Regions from separate parts of the Hominimerdicola alba 7 genome, predicted to be linked through region 3. Evidence: riboswitches for the same ligand, from Rfam matches in the RefSeq annotation. Region 3 holds a riboswitch; each other region holds the start of a gene.
What was found. Region 3 has a riboswitch for cyclic di-GMP ahead of RUMAL_RS20635 (hypothetical protein). Riboswitches for the same ligand answer to the same signal wherever they lie in the genome.
Positions count from the first base shown of each region.

Region 1: another riboswitch for cyclic di-GMP. It lies ahead of RUMAL_RS21030 (leucine-rich repeat domain-containing protein); the one in region 3 lies ahead of RUMAL_RS20635 (hypothetical protein).
Region 2: another riboswitch for cyclic di-GMP. It lies ahead of RUMAL_RS17690 (hypothetical protein); the one in region 3 lies ahead of RUMAL_RS20635 (hypothetical protein).

Region 1 is NC_014824.1:268,679-270,953, forward strand. Features, by position in the region: gene RUMAL_RS17910 (hypothetical protein) at 1-68, shown strand, start outside; gene RUMAL_RS17915 (hypothetical protein) at 192-611, shown strand; gene RUMAL_RS17920 (hypothetical protein) at 592-813, shown strand; cyclic di-GMP riboswitch class I at 1,089-1,170, shown strand; gene RUMAL_RS21030 (leucine-rich repeat domain-containing protein) at 1,244-1,906, shown strand; gene RUMAL_RS22625 (hypothetical protein) at 1,896-2,275, opposite strand, start outside.
Region 2 is NC_014824.1:211,704-213,978, forward strand. Features, by position in the region: gene RUMAL_RS17690 (hypothetical protein) at 1-1,053, opposite strand, end outside; cyclic di-GMP riboswitch class I at 1,127-1,209, opposite strand; gene RUMAL_RS21020 (3'-5' exoribonuclease YhaM family protein) at 1,355-2,275, opposite strand, start outside.
Region 3 is NC_014833.1:1,556,454-1,558,728, forward strand. Features, by position in the region: gene RUMAL_RS06880 (IS256 family transposase) at 1-499, shown strand, start outside; cyclic di-GMP riboswitch class I at 948-1,029, shown strand; gene RUMAL_RS20635 (hypothetical protein) at 1,240-1,944, shown strand; gene RUMAL_RS06890 (hypothetical protein) at 2,002-2,275, shown strand, end outside.

The sequences.
Region 1 (2,275 bases), on a different replicon from region 3:
AAGTTCTTGAATATCTTAATAATGTATCGAACAAATATTTTAGAATTGATCCCGTTAAGGTTAATTGATCTTATACTCTCCCGATGGTTCGGGGGAGTTTTTGTTATTATATCGAAAAATCAGATATAATGATTATAGGTGTATTTACTGATAATTCGGAGTTCAAAAACGTAAAAACGGAGGTATTACTAATGGAAAAATTTTCAAGCAGCAATTATATAAGCAAAAAATACGGTATTGAAGCAGGAAGTACAGTATATGTAGTTCGTGAACATCTGTATTATCTTCCTGGCGATCCTATTCCCAAACAGGAATTTTGCATTTACGAAGCGCAGATAGAGTATTTCAGAAAAGGCGGATACACTGATTTCAAAACGAAAATAACAAAGCCTGCCTTGCAGAACAACATTGATTTTTTCAAACTGACCAATCTTAATAACAATTTTGTTTTTTCTGATAAAAGAAGTGCTGCACTTTTTGCAAAAGAACTTACAGATAAATTTGAAGCGAAAAGTTATAGGAAAAATTGCCCGATGATGAGAAGGACATGGGCTGTTTATCTAGAAGACGATAAGAAAGAGGGAGAAATGAATGAAAAACCAAAAATGTGATTACTGCAGCGGTGGGGAAGTCCTTATAGGAGAAACTACAGAAATGAAAGTATTTGTTGATGCCGGAAGTACAGGTGAAGCCAGAACGATAAAGGTAGAAAGTATGCCTTGTCCTGAGAATGCTTTTTGCGGTATGAATGGAATACCTTCCAGAGGAGTGTTTTTGATCAATTACTGTCCGATGTGTGGACGGAAGCTTTAAAGGAGCTTAATAGGAAAGGGCTGTTGATGTGCAGCTCTTTTTTTGTGGGGGAGGGGAGTTGTTTGAAATTTGTGTCACGCGTGACACAAAATCACTTATAAACTACAAAAAGATTTCAGTGTATTATATTTGCCTAAAAACAAATCATTGTTTATGGTAAAAATAGAGTTTTTTGTTAAAAAACGGTTATTTATGTTCGTTTGCTTGACATATCATGATTTCATTGTATAATTATAATAAGGCTAGTTATAATAATTCAGTATTACAATTAGCTGAAAATATAAAAGCAAAATTGCTGAAAAGCAGTGACGCAAAGCCAAGGGTCTAAACCGTATGGTATGACAGCCGGTTGCTATAGATAGGTAGGTTATAGGCAATGCGTTTTGGCGCATTGTCTTTTTGTTTTAACAGATTGAGAAAGGATGATTTTATGAAAAAGAAAGTATTAGCCTTATCAGCTGCTATAACTATGATTTTGGGTACTGGAGGAGTATTTCCAAAGGCTAAATTGGATTTTAGTTCATTGATTTCAGTATACAGTTGGGAAACTAATGAGGGTTATGAATATGAAGTGATTAATCGCGATACGATTTGTATCACAGGATATAGTGGTTATGATGCAGAAATAATAATACCTGATAAAATAGATGGTAAAAAAGTTACTAGCTTAGGGGAAAATTCTTTTAGGTATACCGGAATTAAAAGCATAACGATACCCGATGGCGTAAAGAGTATAGGGGAAAATGCTTTTGATAATTGCGAATACCTGACAAGCATAACTATTCCAGAAAGTGTAGAGAAAATAGAAGGCTATACTTTTTGGGGTTGTGATAATCTGGAGAGCATAACGTTACCCAATAGCATAACTAGCATAGGGCAATGTGCTTTTGGCGGCTGCAAAAGCCTGACAAGTATTACTATACCATATAGCGTTACAAATATTGGAGATTATGCTTTAGGATATAAAATGTTATTAAGGTTTGATGAATATGAGAAACTCCCCAATTTCAAAATTTATTGCTACAAAGACGCCCAACACATCACCTTATCAACACTAAAAAATACCGAAATTCAGCATTTTTTCAAATGCTGAATTTCACCTCAATACCTGTTTCATCGGATATAAGCACGACATCAATCATCGCTGCCGCTATATCGTGCTTTTCCTGAACCGTCAGTTTATCCCACTGCTTCATAGGTTCTTCCAAAGGCTTTGTGTCGATTGCTTTACGCTTACGGCACATAGTCTGCAATTTTTTATCAAGCTTCGATTTCTGTTCGTGCAGGGCGCTCACACGCTTCTGAATGTAGTCAAAAAGTACGCTGTCCGCATCAGCGAGCTTTTCCATGAGCTTCTGGATCTCACCGTCAATGTGAATGATCTCTGTCTTGATACTCTCCGTTTCGGTGTCGGGCTTGCTGTCCTCACGCTTTGCGATTTTGAGCTGTTCGATACGCTTCT
Region 2 (2,275 bases), on a different replicon from region 3:
CATTGCAATTGCTTCATCCATATTAGTAGTCTTTGTCTTTTTCTTTCTCCACTCGGAAATTTTGAAGAAAAATGATTTCATTGAAGATACATATTCCGTAGGTATGATCAGATTATCACGCTGATTGAAAAGATCATCAGCGTTTTTTAGAGTATTTATATCGTTTTCAAGTGAATCGATCTTCCTATGTATACCTGAATTTACTATCTTACTCTTTTCATTCTCCTCATCTACATCCGCCTGTAACTTACTGATAGTACCTTTTAAAATCCCAAGAACTTTTGTAATGTATTCAGTAAGCGGATATACTTCAAAATAATCGCTTATGACCGCATCATTAACATCATTTATGATATTTGGGGTATGTATCCCAAGATCAGAGATTATCCTTTCGATCTGAGGTCTGTTTAATTCAGCACTAATGCAGAAAAAGAGTTGTCTGCTGCTTATATCATCACGGCATATTATTGATCTTAGGTCTCTTTTGTTGCGATTTAGATCGTGAGAATCTATAAACATTACTATTGGTGTATTCGTAAGATCTGTGGTTGTCAGTTCATTAACATTATCTATATTTTCAATATCTATTTTCTCGTCACAAAGTGAAATAGAGGATATTTTGTTTCCATTTATCGTTATAAATGAATATGGACTATCGAGTACCTCTTTATTATCATCTTTAAAAGCCTTATAATCAAATCTACGATTGGGATGCGCATCCAACCATGAAAAAACATCATAAATACGTTTGTTTTTTATAACTGGTTCTTCTAGCTCGTTTTTATAAAAGAATGCGACTTCGTTATCTGTTACCCCTGCTTTTCTAAATGAAGATTTTATTAGTTCGTAATCCGACTCTGTACCTGAAAAATAAAAATCAAATCCATAACCGTTCATCTCATCACGAAATACCTGAGGGAGTAATTCGACCCATTCCTGAAGTTTTTTATCACGATATTTTTCTATAATACTATTTATTTTAGGTGGCTGATCATTGAATTTCACTACTGTTTCCATTAAGTATGGATTATAGCTTAATTCTGTTTTTACCATAGTTGATCACTCCTTTAATAAAAATAAAAGGCAACGCCAAAAGCATTGCCTTAATCAGCTATAAACCAAAAATCTATGCAACCGGCTGTCATACTCTTCGAGCTTAGACCCTTAGCTTTGCGTCACTGCCTTTCAGCAATTTTGCCTTTGTGATATAATATATTTTTATTATATACCATGTACTTGTAATTGTCAATGAATCTGTACGTATCCTGCTTATTTAAAGATATATTTGGTATTACACACAAATTATCCATTTATAATATTGCACTTTGATGAAAGGCCATTTTACATTCTTGTTTTAGTAATTGGGCTTATATAGACGATTGTCTAGTCCAAACGGCTTCTTTTCTGTGATTTCTCCCGGATCTAACTTCTCATAATGCTCTTCACACATATACATCTTCGCATCGATGTTGTCGATGTAGTGCAAAACAAATGCTTCTGGAATAGCCGGACAGGATACTGTCCCCCACTCCTGCGTACCGTGGTGCGAAAGTATCATGTGGATCAAAAGCTGAACTTTTTCTTTGTTGTAGTTTCCGTCCGACGCAAAGCCTTTGATAAGCGAAGCTCCCATATATAAGTGACCTAACAGCACTCCGCTTGCCGTAAACTCAGCATCACCGCTGATCGAGGTCTTATATTCCCATACTTTGCCTATATCGTGCAGGGCTGTACCACAGAGAAGCAGCTCACGGTCAAGGTTCGTATATACTCCACAGAGTGCATCGGCAGCCTTGACCATACGATAAGAGTGGTACAGCAGACCACCCCTGAGATTGTGATGCATAGATACAGCGGCCGAGGAAGTCATAAAACTATCTTTATACTTTGTCAGTATCTTCAACGTAAGATCGGACAACGGCGTATATTTGCCATCATAGTCGTTTGAAGAGCTTTCGATCAGACTGCATATTTCGGTATACATCAGGTCTAAGTCCACGGGTGGGAGCTTAGTGAAGTCATTGACCGTAAGTGTGCTGTCTGCTGTCGGTCTGATCTGCACTATTTTGAAGCTCTTTGATCCCTGATACTCAGAAACAGATATCTCTGCATCAGCTATCGTGTCCTGCCTGATACCGAGAGACGCAAGACTCTCTTCCGAGGTATCGAACATCATAGCCGTGACTTCCGAAAAGCCGTCTTTCAGCGATACTCTCACAAATTTATTGCCGTTTCGTGCGGTATTTTCCTCGATTGCAGACACCAATACAGGACG
Region 3 (2,275 bases):
AGGTTTTTCTCAGGCGATAGAGGCTGTATTTCCGAAAACTGATATCCAGAACTGTATCATTCATCAGCTCAGGAATTCAAGCAAATATGTCTCCTACAAGGATATCAAGGCGCTTATGACCGACCTGAAAAAGGTCTATACTGCCGCCACTGAAGAAGCTGCTCTGGACGCTCTGGACGAATTTGCCGCTGTCTGGGACAGCAAATATCCCAAGATCTCAAAGTCATGGTACGAAAACTGGCCTAATCTCAGCACATATTTCAAGTTCCCGCAGGAGCTTCGGAAGCTGATCTATACCACCAATGCAATCGAAGGATTCAACCGTCAGCTTAGGAAAGTGACCAAAACAAAATCCGTATTTCCTACAGATGACAGCCTTTTCAAGATGCTGTATCTGGCTATGAAGGACATCACGAAAAAGTGGACTGGGCGTCGTCAGGACTGGAGCAGTATCTATGCTCAGCTTGTGATCTATTACGGAGACAGAATACCCGAATAATACTTTTATCTTGACAATCATATAATCATGTGCTAATATGCTGATAAGACCGACTGCTTTCACAATCGGTCTCATCATACACTTTTCTATTGCACTATTTTGCGTTTACACAGAATTTGGGATTGACTCGAAATCCTAGGGCATTCTGACATTTCGATAACGATGAAGTTCTATTATCATGTTATAGAGGAACAGAAAAAGACTGCTATGACAAAGCTTGATGAGATTTATTAAAGTGTGTTGTCTTTAGACATAGTTTGATTTTCCCCTTCTCGATTTATTCTAGTGGGGAATTTTATTTGTATTCTTTATAAAAAGCTTAAAACCTTTTATTGTTTTGTTAATTCTATACCTTATCTTTTGTGAAAATGGTAGAAATTATTCGTCTGATTTTCTAATATAGTTAATAATATTGACAATGAATCAATAAAAAGGTATAATATAATTAATAGTAAAAAAGCAAAACTACTGAAAAGCAGTGACGCAAAGCCAAGGGTCTAAGCCGAAAGGTATGACAGCCGGTTGCCATGCAGTTGTGCATGAAAAATGGTTGACAGTTAAGCAATGCGTTGTCGCATTGCTTTTTTGTTTATGTAAAAAAGGAGGTCGGTCTTATTATGTTGAAGAAAAGGTTTTTTTCATTTGTTTTGACTTCTGCTTTTACTTCTATATACAGCGTCTTCTAAGAAATCAAAGACAGAATAAAAAGACAAGTAAATACAAAGGACGGAGGAATGACTATGAAAAACATCGCAAGATTTATCGCTTTTACAGCAGCTGTTTACCTGACATTTACTGCCTGCGGAACAACAGAAGGTAATCAGACCAAGGAAAAACCGACTAGTGCCGAAACATCGGCTGTTATTACAGAAGCAGCTGAAACTTCTGAAAAGGAAGAAATCGAGACTGAAGCCCCAAAAGAAACGACGTCTGCCAAAATATCCGAAACAGAACCGACACAGGACAGAGTTCACCTTGACTACGGTGATGAGGAAGCATTTGAAGCTGCTCTTAATTCGGGCGATGATCTTAACGGAAAAACTGTAAGTATTATAGCTCAGGAACTTCATCCGGAATCAATATACGGTTACAATATCTGGGCTGGTATTCATCTTAATTTTGTTTCACCGGATGACCCGAATGTTCAAGTCGGTGATGTTCTGACAGTCAGGATAACAAACGCTGAACTTGTCGATCAATCGTGGATAATCAGGTACGATATGGTTGAAAATGCAGTTGAGGACGAATATACAATCACAGCGGAAAATCTTCCCGAAACTAATGAAGAACCCGAAGAAGACACGCCTAATGCTTATGAGAGCAATAAGTATTACGAAATAATCGATGCAGCAAGCTGGATAAATTCTATCGTGAACACGGTGATAGTTCACAAGATACAGGCAAAACAGGATGTTTCGATCTCAGCTTCTCTGATCGCATATTAGGAAGACGGAAGCGTTGTCGGCAAAGGCAGTGATGATATCACGCTGACAAAGGGGCAGGTGAACTATTTTGAATATCACTTTAGCGGAGATATTTCCGGCACGAAGCTTCGTGCTAATGCTACTGCAAAGAGTGACGGGCTTTTCACAGGGGCACGTAATGTGGTAGAACTTGTACAATGTGACACTGCCGGCGAAGAAGTTTTTCTTACTTTCAAACAGACGGCAGACGAGTTGGGCGGTTTTGCAAAATTCAAGCTGCTTCTCTATAAAGACGATCAGATCGTCGGAACTAAAGATGGGCATTTCGATGTTTATGCAAAAAATCTTAATG